One region of the Exiguobacterium sp. EF_C8 genome, then DNA from elsewhere that is predicted to be linked to it. Evidence: riboswitches for the same ligand, from Rfam matches in the RefSeq annotation. Region 1 holds a riboswitch; the other holds the start of a gene.
What was found. Region 1 has a riboswitch for lysine ahead of ACY2IG_RS02810 (aspartate kinase). Riboswitches for the same ligand answer to the same signal wherever they lie in the genome.
Positions count from the first base shown of each region.

Region 2: it holds a riboswitch for lysine, as region 1 does, so the genes downstream of both, ACY2IG_RS01450 (amino acid permease) here and ACY2IG_RS02810 (aspartate kinase) in region 1, are expected to answer to the same signal.

Region 1 is NZ_CM143264.1:529,181-538,271, forward strand. It holds gene ACY2IG_RS02800 (argininosuccinate synthase) at 1-437, shown strand, start outside; gene argH (argininosuccinate lyase) at 434-1,804, shown strand; lysine riboswitch at 1,875-2,052, shown strand; gene ACY2IG_RS02810 (aspartate kinase) at 2,165-3,364, shown strand; gene ACY2IG_RS02815 (aspartate-semialdehyde dehydrogenase) at 3,378-4,370, shown strand; gene dapA (4-hydroxy-tetrahydrodipicolinate synthase) at 4,388-5,269, shown strand; gene dapB (4-hydroxy-tetrahydrodipicolinate reductase) at 5,266-6,012, shown strand; gene dapD (2,3,4,5-tetrahydropyridine-2,6-dicarboxylate N-acetyltransferase) at 5,999-6,706, shown strand; gene ACY2IG_RS02835 (branched-chain amino acid transaminase) at 6,732-7,664, shown strand; gene alr (alanine racemase) at 7,661-8,719, shown strand; gene lysA (diaminopimelate decarboxylase) at 8,733-9,091, shown strand, end outside.
Region 2 is NZ_CM143264.1:241,327-250,417, forward strand. It holds gene ACY2IG_RS01410 (MFS transporter) at 1-127, opposite strand, end outside; gene ACY2IG_RS01415 (nitroreductase family protein) at 349-960, opposite strand; gene ACY2IG_RS01420 (hypothetical protein) at 1,030-1,581, opposite strand; gene ACY2IG_RS01425 (DHA2 family efflux MFS transporter permease subunit) at 1,712-3,403, opposite strand; gene ACY2IG_RS01430 (HlyD family secretion protein) at 3,416-4,072, opposite strand; gene ACY2IG_RS01435 (TetR/AcrR family transcriptional regulator) at 4,265-4,870, shown strand; gene ACY2IG_RS01440 (diguanylate cyclase) at 4,912-6,003, opposite strand; gene ACY2IG_RS01445 (MarR family winged helix-turn-helix transcriptional regulator) at 6,141-6,596, opposite strand; lysine riboswitch at 6,762-6,950, shown strand; gene ACY2IG_RS01450 (amino acid permease) at 7,082-8,563, shown strand; gene ACY2IG_RS01455 (solute:sodium symporter family transporter) at 8,715-9,091, shown strand, end outside.

The DNA of each region.
Region 1 (9,091 bases):
TCGAGAACCGTCTCGTCGGTATCAAATCGCGGGAAGTCTATGAGTGCCCAGGCGCAACTGTTTTACTCAAAGCGCACGCTGCACTCGAGACTATTACATTGACGAAGGACGTCGCGCATTTCAAACCATTACTCAGCAAACAATATGCAGAAACGATCTACAACGGTCTCTTCCATGCGCCATTGACGAAAGGATTGAAAGCTTTCTTGACGGCGACACAACAGGACGTCACAGGAGAAGTTCGCGTTAAACTGTTCAAAGGAAATGCAACTGTCACAGGTCGTCAGTCGGCTGTCTCGCTTTATGATGAGAAACTTGCGACGTACACGAAAGAAGATGCATTCGATCATGAAGCAGCAAAAGGCTTCATCAAATTACACGGTCTTGCCGTTTCAACGCATGCGAGTGTACATCGTCAGGCGGGTGTAACGAAATGACCAAACTCTGGGGTGGACGTTTTACGGAAAGTGCTTCCGCTCAAGCGGAAGCCTTCGGAGCATCAATCACGTTCGATCAAAAATTAGCAAGCGTTGATTTGAAAGGCAGTCTCGCACATGCACAGATGTTATTTGAACAAGGGATTCTCGCTCAAGATGAGTGGACACAAATCCAGCAAGGATTAAAGCAACTCGAAGCGACGTTAAAGGACCATTCCTACACATTAGCGGACGAAGACATTCATATGAATCTTGAGCGTTTGTTGACGGAACAGATCGGTCCAGTTGCAGGGAAACTGCATACGGCACGGAGCCGAAACGATCAAGTCGCAACCGATTTACATCTATGGATGGAGCAGCATGTCGAAGCGTTGACGACGGCATTACGCGAGCTCCAATCGGTCATTACGGAACAAGCTGAGCAACATATCGAGACGGTTATGCCGGGGTATACGCATTTGCAACGGGCACAACCAATCTCGCTTGCGCATCACTTGCTCGCTTATTTCTGGATGTTCGAACGTGATGTCGAACGGTTGACGGACAATCAAAAACGGATCCGGAAATCACCACTCGGGGCAGGCGCGCTCGCGGGGACCACGTTCCCGATCGACCGTTTCCGTTCTGCCGAGTTGCTCGGTTTTGAGTCGGTCTATCCGAACAGTCTCGATGCTGTCTCCGATCGCGACTTCGTCATTGAATATCTCGGAATCGCCTCGACCGTCATGATGCATCTCTCACGTTTTTGTGAAGAAATCATCATCTGGGCGTCGCAAGAATTCGGCTTCATCGAGTTGTCTGACGCCTTCTCGACAGGTTCGAGCATGATGCCACAAAAGAAAAACCCTGATTTTGCTGAATTGATTCGTGGAAAAACAGGTCGCGTCTACGGCAACCTGATGGGCTTCTTGACGACGATGAAGGCATTACCACTCGCTTACAACAAAGACATGCAAGAGGATAAGGAAGGGGTCTTCGATACAGCAGATACCGTTCTCAAGTCCGTTCAAATCTTCACCGGAATGATTGAATCTGCGACGTTTAAGACCGAAGCGCTCAAGAAGGCGACAATGCAAGACTTCTCGAATGCAACGGAACTCGCTGACTACCTTGTAACGAAAGGCATACCGTTCCGGGAAGCGCATGAAATCGTCGGCAAAGCCGTCCTTTACTGTGTGCAGAACGGTTGTTTCCTGAAGGATTTGAACCTCGAGACGTATCAAACGTTCCATCCTGATATCACAGAAGACGTCTATCCGCTCCTCGATCCGGTTCAAGCAGTAGCACGCCGGACTAGCTACGGCGGGACAGGGTTTGCTGCCGTGTCGGAGCAACTCGAACTCGCGAAACAGCATCTTGCGAATTGACGAATTTTGAAAAAAAACAGTCAAATGACTGGATTTAACAAAAGATGTCTGCTATAACTGTAACTAACAACCGACAGATAGAGGCGCGGATGACATGAGTAGCATCATTCTTGAAGGCAAGCATGCCGAATGATGTGAAAGGGGAAGTCCGCCGAAGTGAACGAGAAGATGCTTCTTCTTGTTTGCTGGTACAACGGTTAAGATCCGTTGTACTGCCGAAACCGATGTTTCGGAGCGCTATCTTACGTAAAAGAACGAATGACTTTGTCTTCGTTTGTCCGATCGTGATAACGACGGGCCGTAGGAACGCTCCTACCGGCCCGTCGTTTTTTTCTGTATCGGGACAAAGGAGATAGGATTGTGACAACTGTACTTAAATTTGGTGGAAGCTCGGTTGCGACTGTCGAACAGATTCAGTCTATTGCGAATTATTTGAAGAGTCGCGCAGCCGAAGGTGAAAAACTCGTCGTCGTCGTTTCGGCGATGGGCAAGATGACAGATTCTTTGATCGCTCAGGCGCAAGCCATCACGGATCGCCCCGAGCGAAGAGAACTCGATCGACTGCTTGCCATCGGAGAAGAACAGACGATTTCATTACTCAGCATCGCCCTCAACTCGCTCGGTGTCAAAGCGTTATCGCAAACAGGCGCTCAAGCAGGAATCAGCACGATGGGCGTGCATACGAAAAGTAAGATCAAACAGATCGATGGAGATCTGTTACGACAAAAACTCGAAACGTACGATGTCGTCATCGTCGCCGGATTCCAAGGTGTCAACGAACTCGGTGATGTCACGACACTCGGACGGGGTGGGTCGGATACAACGGCAGTTGCCCTTGCGGCAGTCCTTGATAAACGGTGCGAAATCTATACCGATGTCGACGGTGTCTATACAGCTGATCCGCGAATCCATGCCGCCGCTCAACCGATTCCACATATCTCGTATGATGAGATGATGGAAATGAGCGCCCTCGGGTCGAAGGTCATGGAAATGCGAAGTGTCGAACTAGGAAAAAAATACGGCGTACACATCTTCGTCGGGAAAACACTTGAATCGAAAAGGGGAACATGGATCATGGAAGCGACGGAAACAATGGAACAAAAAGCGGTGACGAGTGTCAGTGTGACGAAGAACGTCTTGACGGTATCAATCAAACACGTACCGCAAACGAATGCAGCAGTAGCCGATATCTTCGAACTCTTATCGAACCGTCACGTCAATATCGACATGATCAGTCAAACGACGTTCGACAGTGACATCTTCTTATCGTTCTCTTGTCCACTCGACGAGGAAGAGTTCCTCGACGAAGCATTGAAAGATATCATGGATCGCTTCACGACAGTCAAGGTCGACCGCCACGATCAGCACGCGAAGTTATCTGTCGTCGGAATCGGGATGCGGGATGCAACAGGTGTTGCTTCGAAATTGTTCGCAATCTTCCGAGCGGAGAATATCCCGTTCTATCAAGTCACGACATCAGAAATCAGCATCTCGTACACGATTGCACAAGCAGACATTGAACGGACGGTTGCAGCGATTGCAAACGCGTTCGAGTTATAAGGAGGAAAACAGCATGTATCATGTAGCCGTCATCGGAGCAACCGGCGCCGTCGGTCAAAAAATGTTACAAGTACTCGCAGAACTGGACTTCCCGGTCAGCCGCCTGTCCGCTTACGCTTCTGCTCGTTCAGCAGGGAACACGGTGCAGTTCAAGGGAGAAGATATTACGATCCAAGCGCTGACGCCAAACATCACGGAAGACGGGATCGATGTCGCGTTGTTCGCAGCAGGCGGAACGATCAGTGAGCAATATGCCCCATTACTAGCTGAAAACGGAACACTCGTCGTTGATAATTCAAGTGCCTTCCGGATGCAGGAGACGATTCCACTCGTCGTGCCAGAAGTCAATCCGCAAGCGATTCAAGCGACAGACCGCTTGATCGCAAATCCGAACTGTTCGACGATTCAATCCGTCGTCGCTTTAGCACCGCTCCAGTCACTGGGATTCGAACGGATCAACTATACGACGTATCAGGCCGTATCCGGTTCCGGTCAAAAAGGAATCGAGGATCTGGCACGCGGGGCACGCGGAGAAGAGCCCGTCAATTATCCGCATCCGATTCACGATAACATCTTGCCGCATATCGATGTGTTCCTTGAGAACGGCTATACGAAAGAAGAGCAGAAGATGATTGATGAAACACGGAAAATCTTCAATCTTCCAGCATTACCAGTCAGTGCGACATGTGTACGGGTTCCAGTCACGAATTCTCACTCGGTTGCAATCAACGTCACGTTTACACAACCGACGACGGTCGAAGCGATCCGTGAAGCACTGGAAGGCGCACCGGGCGTCGTCCTCATCGATGATGTCGCAAATACGCGTTATCCGATGCCACTTGACGCAAGCGGGACGGACGACGTCTACGTCGGTCGGATTCGACAAGATGATAGTCTCGCGAACACGTTCCATCTCTGGTGTGTAGCCGACAACATTCGAAAAGGTGCCGCGTCAAACGCCGTACAAGTCGCACGCCAAGCAATCGAACAGTCGATTCATTCATAAAAAAGGAGGAGTTCTTCATGTTCAAAGGAGCAGGTACAGCGCTCGTCACACCATTTAATGAAGCAGGCGAGTTGGATCTACACGTATTCGAACGCTTGATCGAGCAACAACTCGCAGCAGGGATTCAGGCACTTGTCGTCGGAGGGACGACAGGAGAAGGTTCGACACTGACAAACACGGAATTTGAACAACTATTGACGACTGCCGTTCAAGTCACAGCAGGACGAGTACCCGTCATTGCCGGAACGGGTTCGAACAACACGGCAGTAACAATCGAGAAGACGTTACTCGCAGAACGCCTTGGTGCGGATGCAGCGATGCTCGTCACACCGTACTACAATAAAACATCACAAGCCGGTCTCGTCGCGCACTTCACGGCGGTCGCTGATGCAACCGAATTACCGATCATGCTGTACAACGTTCCGTCGCGGACAGGCGTTGCGATCGCAGTCGAAACCGCAGTGACGTTAGCACGTCATCCACGCATCCAAGCGTTTAAGGAAGCGAGTGGAGACGTCAGCTTCATGGGCGAACTGATGGCGGCGATTCCGGAAGACTTCGCGGTCTTCTGTGGAAATGATGATCAAATCCTGCCGTACATGGCGTGGGGCGCACAAGGCGTCATCTCAGTTCTTTCGAATCCGTATCCGGCAGAGACACAAGCACTTGCTGAGGCGTTACTCGCGCAAGATCTCGTCACGGCACGCAGGATTCAGGCAGACTTGTTACCGGTCATCGGTGCCTTGTTCAGTGATGTCAATCCGATTCCAGTTAAAGCATCGCTTGAAGAACTCGGCTTTGCTGTCGGTGCGCCGCGCTTGCCGCTCGTGCGTCAATCGGAAGCGGGACACGCCCACTTACTCGAAACGATGCGGGCTTACAAAGGAGTGGTTCGATGAAACTCGCGTTACACGGTTATGGGGCGACAGGACAATACGTCGTCGAACTCGCACCACAAAGTGTCGTTGCGATCGTTGACCGGACGAAGTCATCCGATACGATCGCTTCATATGCCGAGCTAACAGAGATGGCAGAGACGGTCGATGCAATCATCGACTTCTCGCATCCGAGTTTGTTACCGGATCTACTCGCATACGGGCTGGCGACAAAGACGCCACTCGTTATCGCGACGACTGGTTTTTCTGAAGCGGAGCTTGCGTCCATCAAGAACGCTGCAAAAGAAATTCCGATCTTCCAGTCGTATAACATGTCGTATGGTATCGCAATGGTGCAGCAACTACTGAAGACACTGGTGCCACTGGCAGGGGCGTATGACATCGAATTGCTTGAGAAACATCATAATCAAAAAGTCGATGCTCCAAGTGGGACGGCCGAGTTGTTACTGCAAACGATTCAGACGGCACGTGACGTCACACCTGTGTATGACCGGTCACAGACGCGGCAAAAGCGGGAGACGAACGAGATCGGGATGCATGCGATGCGCGGTGGAACGATCTTCGGAGAACACGAAGTCTTATTCGCAGGTGTCGACGAGTTGATTGAAATCAAACATACAGCGCTATCGAAAAAAGTATTTGCTTCTGGTGCGATCAAAGCAGCTGAAGCACTCATTCAAAAAACAGCGGGACTCTATACGTTGGAGACGCTCTACACACAGGAGGATTCACATGTTACTCACTGATGCTTACGAAATTGCTAAATTCATTAAAGATGCAAAAAAACAAACACCGGTAAAACTTTATGTCAACGGCGATTTGGCGGGCTTGACGATCGAAGGTGCTACAGCGTTCGGATCAGATGAATCAAAAATTTTCTTCGCAGATGCAGGACTTGCGGCTACTTTCTTAGAAAAGTATTCAGATCGCATCACGGATGTTCATGTGGAGTATGACCGTCGCAACAGTGCGGTACCTATGCTTGATACACGTCATTTGAATGCGCGAATCGAACCAGGTTCATGGATTCGTGATCATGTCGTCATTGGTGACAACGCGGTCGTTATGATGGGTGCGATCATCAATATCGGTGCATCGATCGGAGATGGTACAATGATTGATATGAACGCTGTCGTCGGTGCACGTGGGACGATCGGGAAAAACGTTCATGTTGGCGCAGGTGCCGTGGTCGCGGGTGTCCTCGAACCACCTTCAAAAACACCTGTCATCATTGAAGACGGTGTCTTGATTGGTGCGAATGCAGTCATTCTCGAAGGCGTCAAAGTCGGTAAAGATGCCGTCGTCGCTGCCGGTAGTGTCGTCACAGAAGACGTACCTGCTGGAAGCGTCGTTGCCGGAACACCTGCACGTGTCATCAAACAGAAAGATGCGAAAACAGAAGAGAAGACGCAATTGGTGGATGATTTACGTTCACTCTGATTGACGTCGAAGAGGAGGAAAACACATGGCAGTGGATACACAGTATGGAGAAGCAATTTGGTTAGATGGAGTCTTTCATGATCCGAAAGATGCGAACACGAGCGTCATGTCACATGCGATTCACTATGGTAGTGGATTCTTTGAAGGAATTCGTGCCTACGCGACACCGGACGGACCGGCGATTTTCCAATTGAAGGAACATATTGAACGTCTTTTCCGTAGTTGCGCCTATTACCACGTCACAATTCCGTATACGGTTGATGAACTCGTCCAGGCGACGATTGATCTAGTTGCGAAAAACGGATTCGAATCTTGTTATATCCGTCCATTCGTGTTCCTCGGTACGCCATGGCAAGCATTGATGGCGAAAGATACGACAGTTCATGTCGGTATCTCTTGCTGGGAGCTTGGGGAATACTTCGATAAAGGTGCTGGCATCCGTGCCAAAGTCGCATCATACCGCCGCGTCTCATCAACGATGATGCCGATGCAAGCGAAAGCGGCTGCCAACTATATGAACTCACAACTCTTAAAAGGTGAAGCCATCCGTGATGGATTTGATGAAGCAATCGCGCTCGACATGAACGGAAACGTTAGTGAAGCGAGTGTTGCGAATCTTTTCCTTCTTAAAAACGGAACGATTCATACACCGTCACTTGATTGTTCAGTACTCGACGGTATCACACGCCAAGTCATCATCCGTTTGGCACAAGATCAAGGCTATCCTGTCGTCGAACGTCACATCGGACGCGATGAGTTATATGTCGCAGATGAGATTTTCTTAACAGGAACAGCTGCTGAAATCACGAGTGTCGGTGAAATCGATCATATCTCCATCAACGGCGGAACACGGAACGTCGCAGATGAGTTGCTCGATCTTTACCGTCAAGCCGTCACAGGTCAATTGCCGCAATATGCGGATTGGTTGACGTATGTGACACCAGCTGTCGCAGAATGACGACGCGTACACTCGTCACGATCGATCGGAAGGCGGTGCGACAGAACGTCGCATCGGTCTTCGCTCGATCACGTAAACATATTTTTGCCGTGGTCAAGAACAATGCGTACAACTTAGGCATGCTCGAGATGGTCGAAACGCTGACGGCGTCTGATGTTCAGCACTTTGCTGTCGCCGAGTTGTATGAAGCCATTGAAATCAAAACGAATTTTCCAGACAGTTATGTACTGGTGATGAATCCGACGGAGGATTTTGAAACAGCACGACGTTTCGGAATTGCACTCGGTGTCTCATCGCTAGAATGGCTCGCCCTAAACAGTAAACAGCTGCAAGGAATCGAGTTACATTTGAAGATCAACGTCGGGATGAATCGTTTTGGTGTCAGTTCGCTTCAAGAGGCGGAAGCTGTTCTTGCGCTTGCGCAAGCAGATTCGCTCGCTTTAACAGGTTTATATACACATTTTCCGCTTGCCGATGAGCCGGATGCGGATCACGATGGACAAGTCGAACGTTTCGTCGCCATTGCCGATGTGTTACGAAAGCGCCATACGTTTACGTATATGCACTCGGAAAACAGTGCGACGATCGTCAAACACGATCCGCGTCTCGCATTTTGTAATTATGTCCGCCCTGGAATCTTCTTATTCGGCTATTCACCGATTGAAAAGATGGACTGGCTCGTTCCTTCGCTCCGGATGACGACGGAGGTCGTTGAAATTCGCGAAATCGGACCGGGTGAACACGTTGGGTACGGGACGAACTTTACGAGTACAGAACCGATGCGGATTGCCATCTTACCAGTCGGCTATGGAGACGGTGTCGTCCGTGGGCGTGCCGCTCTGCCTGTTCATATTAAAGAAAAACCTTATCCGGTCATCAATAAATTATTCATGAGTCATACGTTCGTCGCTGTCGATGGGACGGTTGAGGTCGGAGACGAGGTCGTGCTATACGGGGATGGCGTTGAAATTGACGATATTACTCGGACAGGAGCAGCGAACAATTCAGAGCAGATGTGTGCCCGGTCTTGGCGTTTGACGCATCAGTATCTATAAGGAGGAACTTATTATGTATGGAAGTCAATACCTGACAGAAGAAAACAACACGTTGCACATCGATGGTGTCGCAGCGACCGATCTTGCAGCACAGTACGGAACACCATTGTACGTGATGGCAGAACGGGAGCTGACGGATCGACTGGCGACCGTCCGGGAACACTTCCTTGATAAGTATCCGAATACGTATGCTTCCTTCGCTTCTAAAGCATTGACTGTCAGTGCGGTGTATGAACAAGTCGTACGTCATGGTCTTGGAATTGACGTCGTCACGGGCGGGGAACTCTTCATCGCCCGTCAATCGGGCGTTCCAGCAGAACGAATTTATTTCCATGGTTCGAATAAATCAACGGCTGATCTTCAGTATGCTGT
Region 2 (9,091 bases), 290 kb from region 1:
CCGTTCCACCTTGTCCAATCGACGCTAAGTAAGCGGGTAGAATCGGAATGATGATCCCGAAGCTCCCGACCGCAATAAACATATTGATCATGAGGACCGTTAATTTTTTTCGTTGATCCGCGTGCAAGGGGACCCCTTCTTTCGACCCGCTTTTTGTAAGCGGTTATTTGTTTCACCTTCATTATCTTAGATTCAAGCTAAAGCGTCTGTCAATCATGAAGAATTTCTCTAACAAAAAAACGTTCCGATTGCGTCTCCATTTGGGGAGAGAGACGTCATCGGAACGTTTTTATTTTGAATTGGGGCTTGATTGGCGCGAGCAGGGGTAGCTCGCAGAATGCGCACCTCTTAAAAGTGCGTCAACTTGTCCTTCAGGGACGTTCTCGGTTTGACAGGTGGAACGAGGGCTGGCCAGCCGATTTGAATGACGCCGAGAACCCGTTCATTTTCTGAAGCGTGAACGATTGAAGCATATTCTGGTGTAAACCAATGTTTTCCGCTCTTCCAGCAGCAACCAAGGCCGCGCTCTGTCGCCACCAACTGTAGATTTTGAATCATGGCAGCTGTTGCGAGTGTATCCTCTAGCTGTTGATCCGGTGTCCCTTGTACCTGACAAAGTACTGTTAAGTAAACCGGGACTTCCCGTAATTTTTGTTCAGCCTGTTGACGTTGTTCAGATGTTTTCGTCTCGAATTGACCACGCGCTGTCAGTAACTCCATCAAAGCATCGACGTACCGAGTTTGTCCCTCTTCGATTGCGAGAACAAAACGCCAAGGTTCTCGTAATTTATGATTCGGGGCATACATCGCCGTTTCGAGTAATGCCTCTACTAATTCGACCGGAACTGGTTGTTCCGTATAGGACCGGATGGACCGGCGTGTTTCAATCACTTGTTGGACATGCATCCGTTTCATCTCCTCACTGAGTACTTTTTCACTATAGATGATAACGATTATCATTGTCAATGTTATTTGTCAGAAAACAAAAAGACGATTCCTAAGAAGAAATCATCTTTCGTTGAATTTGTATTAAGAGGCTTTTCGTTCCTCTTCTTGAGCAACAGTCGTTAGTTTCTTTTTCATGAGACGAATCCGGTACAACGCAAATAAATAATGGGCGAAATAAATCGTGAATCCCAGAAAAAGCGTTAATGCTACATGAATCTGAACGCCAGGAACAGCATGAAGCTGAATGAAGAGCAAGACAGCCATTGCCATCGTATAGAGCACCATTTCCACCGATTGTGGCATGACGCGTTGACGTTTTAGGAAAAAGGAACGCATGAGTGGTAGGACGACGAGACTGACGAGACGATCGACAAGACCGATGACGAGCACACTGATCACCATCGCTAAACCATTTTCAAAAGTGATTAATCGTGGAAAAACAAGATATGTGACGAGTAATAGTGGTCCAACTAACAAAAAGATTGAAATCGAGGCACGTGCAAAGACGAAGAGCCCGTTGACACTTGTTAAAAAGGCGCGAAAAATCTTTTGCGACCAAGGCGATGGTCGACCGACTTGCCAAGCAAAACAACAAGCAAAGATAAACGCATAAAATTGCAGAAAGGCAACCATAAAGCATCTCCTTTAGATATGAAACTCATTGTCCCTAGTGTATCGATTTTAAGAGAGAAGTGCAAAGAAGAACTTTTCACGAAGTATAGCAAAAGACCAGCTGATATGACATCAACTGGTCCTTCATGAATCAATCCAGATTTGGTTCTTTTTTTCCGTGCAAGAAGAAGGACAGAATCAATGCGAGCGCAGATAAAACGGTCGCAATCCAGAACGCGTCAGTGATCCCTTGGATCGTTGCTTGTTTTGTCAGCATCGTAAACCAACTCGTTGAAGCAGCTTGTGAGCTACCCAGCTGTTGTCCAAGATCGTTTAAATGTTGCGAAAGCGTCGGGTCGAGCGTCGTGAACTGATTCGCATCGTCTGCCAAGTGAGCCGTCGTTTGACGGGTCATGACGGTGACGAGAATTGCCGTTCCGATGGAGCCGGCGACTTGACGAAGTGTGTTTTGGGTTGCGTTTCCGTGCGGGATCATCTTCATCGGTAAAGCGTTCATACCGGCAGTCATGATCGGCATCATGATGAATGCCATACCGAATGACCGAAGCATGTAGATGCCCATGATGGAATAATACGACGTATCCATGTTTAATTGCGTCAATTCCCATGTCCCGTACGTCATCAACGTCAAACCGAAGATAGCGAGCGGTCGAATACCGAAGCGGTCAAATAAACGACCGGCAATCGGTCCGGTGATTCCCATGATCAGTGATCCGGGCAAAAGGAGAAGACCTGAATCGACCGGTGAAAAACCGCGAATGCTTTGAAGGTAAATCGGTAAAAGCAACATCCCACCGAACAACGCCATCGTGACGATGACATTGATGAAGAGGGTGAACGAAAATTCCGGAACCTTTAACACACGAATATTCAACATCGGATCTTCCATCGACAGCTCACGCATTGCAAAAGCAGCGATTCCAATTAAGCCGATGACGATCGTGCTGATGACGATCGGGCTATCCCAGCCGTCATTCCCGGCTTCACTGAATCCATAAAGGAGACTCCCGAATCCGATCGTACTGAATAAGACGCCCAGTGCGTCGAAAGAAGGTTTCGAGAGTGGCTGCGTCAGGCGGAACCAGGCCGTACCGAGTAACAATGTCACTAATCCAAAGAACGACATCGCATAAAACATGACGTGCCAGTCATAGTTTTGGATGACATATCCTGTGATCGTAGGTCCGACAGCAGGAGCGAGAATCATAGCGATTCCGAGCATTCCCATGGCAGCACCGCGCTTATGCGGTGGGAATAATGTCATGAAGACGTTTGATCCGAGTGGCATCAAGATACCAGCACCTGCCGCCTGAACGACACGCCCGATCATCATGACCGGGAAGTTCATTGCCATCGAACAGATGACCGATCCGAAGAAAAAGAGTGTCATCGAAGCGAGGAACAACTGGCGGAACGTATAACTGCGCATTAAAAAAGCACTGATCGGAATCAAGATCCCGTTGACGAGCATGAAACCTGTCGTCAACCACTGGGCAGTGGACGTCGACACGTTGAAGTCATTGATTAGAACCGGTAACGCGACATTAATCAACGTTTGGTTCAAAATAGCAATGAACATACCAATCAGTAAGACCGTCAGTACTTTCGGAATACTGACGTTTTCAGTCGATACTTGTTTTGAAGGTGCTGCGACTGGTGGTGTCACGGTCATCGTCGGTTCCGTCTCGAGGGACTCCTCAAGTGTCGGTCCGTCAGTGGCCAGTGCGATGTCGGATTGACGATTCCGGCGGGCGATCCAGTTGACGCCGATGATGATCAGAATCGTGAACGCACTATATCCGAACAAGAAGGTAGTAGACATGAACGTCCCTCCTTAATCCTTATGAATGCGGACGGTCACATTCATACCAGGTCGAATGTCGAGTGATTTTTCTTGCGAGAGTGATACTTTAACTGGAATGACTTGTGCGACTTTCGTGTAGTTCGCATTTCCGTTTGAAGAAGGCATCATCGAGAACGTCGAAGCTGTCGTCATTCCGATCTGTTCCACTTCACCAGAAAGTGTCGTGTCAGGATAGCTGTCGACATATACGTCAACGGTTTGTCCGACTTTGATTTCATCGATTTCTGTTTCTTCGATGTTCGCTGTGACCCAAAGGTCGTTTAAGTCAAAACCATAGGCAAGTGGTGTACCTGCTGCGACGAAGCCATTCTTTGTCGCCATCGACTGAACGATCGTTGCCTTCGCAGGCATCGAAACAGAAAGATCTGTTGGTTTTTGTCCAGCTTGCGCAGTCATGATGTGACCAAGTGTTGCACCGCTGTCGAGCGATTCGCCTGTTTTAGCAGACCAGTCCGTTAATTTACCAGCGCTTGGGCTAGCAATCGTTATCATTTTGCCATCGATTTTCGCATTGTCTGTTTTGACATAGCTTGTTGCTTGATCGTAATAGTAGTATCCGACGACTCCACCACCGATCAAAACGATGAGTGTAACGATATTAATGATTAGTAATTTCTTCATACTCATGGGTGTGTTAGCATCCTTTCTTGTGTACAATCGATTCAAAAAAAGTACTCCTCTGGGGGGAGGAGTAATTAATATAGTTAATTATATGGATAGTTAGATAACAAACAACCAACAGTTTCCGACAAAATGTTGGAAAAATAAATGATAACGGATTCATTTTTAAAAAGAGGATGGAAAAGGAGTGAAATGCACATGAAAGAGAGCCGTGATCCACGACCAAAACGGTCACGTGACCGTATTACGATGGAATTGTTTCGTTTACTGAAGACAAATAGCTTTTCGAGCATCACCGTCAAGATGCTGACGGATGGGGCGGGTGTGAACCGCTCGACCTTTTATGCGCACTACACAGATAAATATGATTTGCTTGACCAAATCGTTGAGGAACAGATGATGGCACTCGAACAAGCGATTCGGATTACAGGTACAGGCACCGTATTTCCGACAGTCGAACAGGTCAGTCGTTATTTTGCTCGTTTGTTCATTCACATTGAAGAAAACGAATTGTTTTACCAAACGATGCTCGTTCAAGGTCCTATCAAAACGTTCATCTCACGTTTTCTTGATACGTTGAAAGAAAATTATCGCCTCGTCTTTCGATCCCAAGTCGCAGAGGATGCGACTTTCGTCGATCGGGATTTGTTACTGAACTATGTCATTGGTGGACAGTTAGGATTATTGATTTCCTGGTTACGAAACGGTCGGCCATATTCATCCGCATATATGGCGGAGCAATTGAGCCGGATGATCGTCTTTGGAACGGTTGAAAGCATCGGTTTTCCGAAAGAAACGGAATAAGGTCATAGAAAAAGACACTCCCGCTAGGAAGTGTCTCATATTCAAGCTTGTCGGAAGGCAAGTTCCTTCGTATAAATCGTACTTCGGTTTCGTCCGCTTTCTTTTGAGTAATACAACGCTTTATCTGCTTGTTGTAATGCTTCAAGAGACGTATGGGAACCACTAGAATGTGCAATCCCAAGCGAAATCGTGATTTGCAGATCAGGTACGTCTGCCGTCGGGAACAGGTTGCGTGCGACTGTCATCCGAGCCAACTCTGCGATTTTTTGAGCTTCTTTAGCTGTAGTGCTTGGTAAAATGATCAAAAACTCTTCACCACCGTACCGTCCGACGAGGTCATCCGGTCGTGTTAAGGAAGCGAGTGTCATGCCGAGTTGACGTAGGACATCATCCCCGGCGTCATGACCATATGTATCATTGACGTGCTTGAAGAAGTCGATATCAATCAAGACAAGTGAATACCCTTGATCCGTTGAACCGACAAGTGACAGTGAATCATCGAGACGGCGCCGATTGGCAAGTCCGGTCAAAGCATCCGTCATCGCTAGTTTTTGTTGATACTGAATGTTTTCGAAGTGACGGCGTAATTCCGTCAGCAGTCGAAAAGCAACAAAGCCAGCTAATAGATTAAAGAAGATATAAGCGATTGAGATTTTAAAGAATGTCGACCAGCTGTTTGTCAGGATATAGATGGCAGGTAACGAATAGAGAACACCAATTGACACCAATAATTGAAAATGGCGTGTCGAGACATGAACGAATCGACGTACGATTCCGATCGTCGTAATGATTAAGACGATAATCAGTGTGGACAGATAAAAACCTTCCATTTGATCGACGGGTGTCAAAAAGTAACGTGTCCCGATGATCATTATACCGGCGACGATGGCGCTCGGGAAACCACCGAATAGCATAGCGATCGCGACTGGGATGATTCGTAAATCCACACGGGCGACATCGATCTGAATGCCATTAAACATCAACAAAACTGCAATCAGACCACAGACAGTTCCCAATATGAGGCGTGTACTCCAGCTGGAATTCAGCGAAATACGTGGTCGATTCCGAAATGGTAAGAATAAGAGAGTAATCGTCGTGAACAGTAGACAAAAGTTAATGATGAATTGATTCATGATGGACAACAAATCCTCCCAACTCCCCCAGCTAACAGATTTCCATATATATACTCCAGTATACTCATCTAGGTAACGGTTAGACAGAGGTAAATGTTTAGATAAAACATAAAAAACGGTAGAAAATCTACCGTTTTTTATGAAGACGAAGTGAGCGTATCCTCATCCATCGTCAGTAAAATCTTATCGAAGACGCGAATCATCGTTTCCAGTTCTTCTGCTGTTAAAGTTCCGAAGCGATCTTGTAAATAGTTTCTTCGGACGACCTCGAGTTCCCGAAAAGCACGCTCTCCGTCATCCGTCAAAGCGAGGACAATCGAGCGACGATCTTCCGTCGAACGCGTCCGTGTGACATATCCTTGTTTATAGAGCTTATCCGTTAAAGCAGTGACTTGACTCGTCGCCAGCTCAAATTGTTCCGCAAGAAGTGTCGGACGCTGAGGACCGTTTTCTGAAAGACTCCGTAAGATGAAAAATTCGCTTCGGGTCGCTGTTCCTTCAAATAGTCGATTAAGTTCACGTCGCAGGGTACGAAGAATGACACGCATTTGTTCCTCGAGTCGGTAAGTCAGCAAATCACGTTCCTGTGGCATGCAAGCAGCATCCTTTCTCTCAGTGGACTTCTATCATTTAGTGTACTAAACATATCGGATTTTTACCATCTACTACCCCAGATTCAAAAAAGGCAATTGACAATTTCGTGGCGGTTTGTGTAATATGGCGTAGTAATAACTAATTTAATTCAGTTCTCACTCAACCAGTGGGATGGAGGTTGCAGTTCTTAAGAGTACGGTTACGGATGTCGTCAAGCGACAAATGAAGTGACCTGAAAGGAAGAATTGCCGAAATCAATCATCGCTTTGAAGATGATCGATTGGGATTAGATCGAATAGGTCTAATACTGTCACAAGTCGGGTATCACTTACTTGTGGAGAGCTATCTTTCACGACGGTAGAATGAGGCGCATTCATTTTATTATGTTGCGTTCTCATCTTCCATCTGGAAGATGAGGGCGCTTTTTGTTTTTTCATTCAAAAAGTGTCCTCTCAAAAAATCTAAACAGAGAGAAGCGAACGAAATGAACAAACTAGATGTGAAACAAACAACAGATTCGACAGCCGAAGGATTAAAACGTGGATTACAAGCCCGTCATATGTCGATGATCGCCATCGGTGGGGCAATCGGAACAGGACTTTTCATCGCGTCCGGTGCTTCCGTTGCAGCAGCAGGACCAGGTGGTGCACTCCTATCGTATGCAATCGTTGGTCTGATGGTCTACTTCCTAATGACGAGTCTTGGCGAAATGGCGGCGTATATGCCTGTCGCCGGATCCTTCTCGACATACGGGACAAAATTCGTCGATCCATCATTCGGCTTTGCACTCGGCTGGAACTACTGGTACAACTGGGCGGTCACGATCGCAGTTGAGCTCGTTGCAGCACAAATCGTTATGACGTATTGGTTCCCGGACGTTCCTGGATTTTACTTCAGTGCCTTATTCCTTTTACTCATGATCGGCTTGAACTACTTCTCCGTTAAAGGTTTTGGGGAAGCGGAATATTGGTTCGCCATGATTAAAGTCGTCACTGTCATCGTCTTCTTAGTCGTCGGTGTTGCGATGATTTTCGGTGTCTTTACATCGGAGCCACCAGTTGGCTTTAAAAACTTTGCTCTCGGGGATGCGCCGTTCGTCGGTGGTATTCCTGCCGTCATCGGGATCATCCTCGTTGCTGGATTCAGTTTCCAAGGAACGGAACTAGTCGGAATTGCCGCAGGTGAATCGGAAAATCCGAAAAAAAACGTTCCAAAAGCAGTCAAACAAGTCTTCTGGCGCATTTTACTCTTCTACATCCTTGCTATTTTCGTCATCGGTATGCTTATTCCGTATACGAGCCCGAACTTGGTTTCCAATGACATCACGGACGTTGCCGTTAGTCCGTTTACGCTCGTCTTTGAAAAAGCAGGTCTTGCGTTCTCGGCAGCACTCATGAACGCCGTCATCTTGACATCTGTTCTATCTGCCGGTAACTCAGGTATGTATGCTTCCACACGGATGCTGTATACACTTGCTCGTCAAGGAGATGCACCAAAGTTCTTTGCAAAAGTGTCGAAAAATGGGGTACCGCGTAACGCCTTGCTTGCAACAGGAGCAATCGGTGCGCTCTGTTTCTTAACATCGATGTTTGGTGGACAAGTCTACCTGTGGTTACTCAATGCTTCAGGTATGACAGGATTCATCGCATGGCTCGGAATTGCGATCAGTCACTATCGTTTCCGTAAAGGATTCCTTGCACAAGGTCATTCGTTGAAAGATTTACCTTACGTTGCACCAGCGTTCCCGTTCGGTCCGCTGTTTGCATTCGGTCTTTGTTTCCTTGTCATCGTTGGTCAAAACTATGCAGCATTCCTTGCTGATCAAATTGATTGGGTCGGGATTGCCGCGACATATGTCGGAATTCCGTTGTTCCTTGCCTTCTGGTTAGGACACAAATTCAAAAACCGGACGTCGATTGTTCGTTACGAAGAGATGGACTTCCCAGAACATCCACGTCAATCGTAATCAACTAGCCGCCTTCTATTTATAGAAGGTGGTTTTTTGTTCTTAAAAAAGAAAACGTTTTCTAAAATATAGTTTTGAAAAAGTATAAAAAAGGAATCAATGAATACATATTTGAGAATAGGAATTTTGAAAAAGAGAGGGAGGGAGATACATGACTACATCTGAATTATTTTTTACATTAGGTTCTGCAGCATTTTTCATGTTGCTCGTTGCCTACATATCGTACCGGTTGACGCGCGGGAAAACACAAGGTGTTGATGAGTACTTCTTAGCAGGTCGAGGGCTAAGTGGCGTGTTCATTGCCGGCTCGTTACTGCTGACCAATTTATCAGCAGAGCAGCTGATTGGGCTCAATGGGCAATCCTTTATGGGAAACATGTCAAGTATGGCATGGGAAGTCACAGCGGGCTTTGCTGCGATCATCATGGCCATCTATCTACTTCCGAAGTTTCTTGGACTTGGTATCTCGACGTTACCGGAATACTTAAGTCACCGTTATGATGAGACGGTTCGTCGGATGACAGTTTT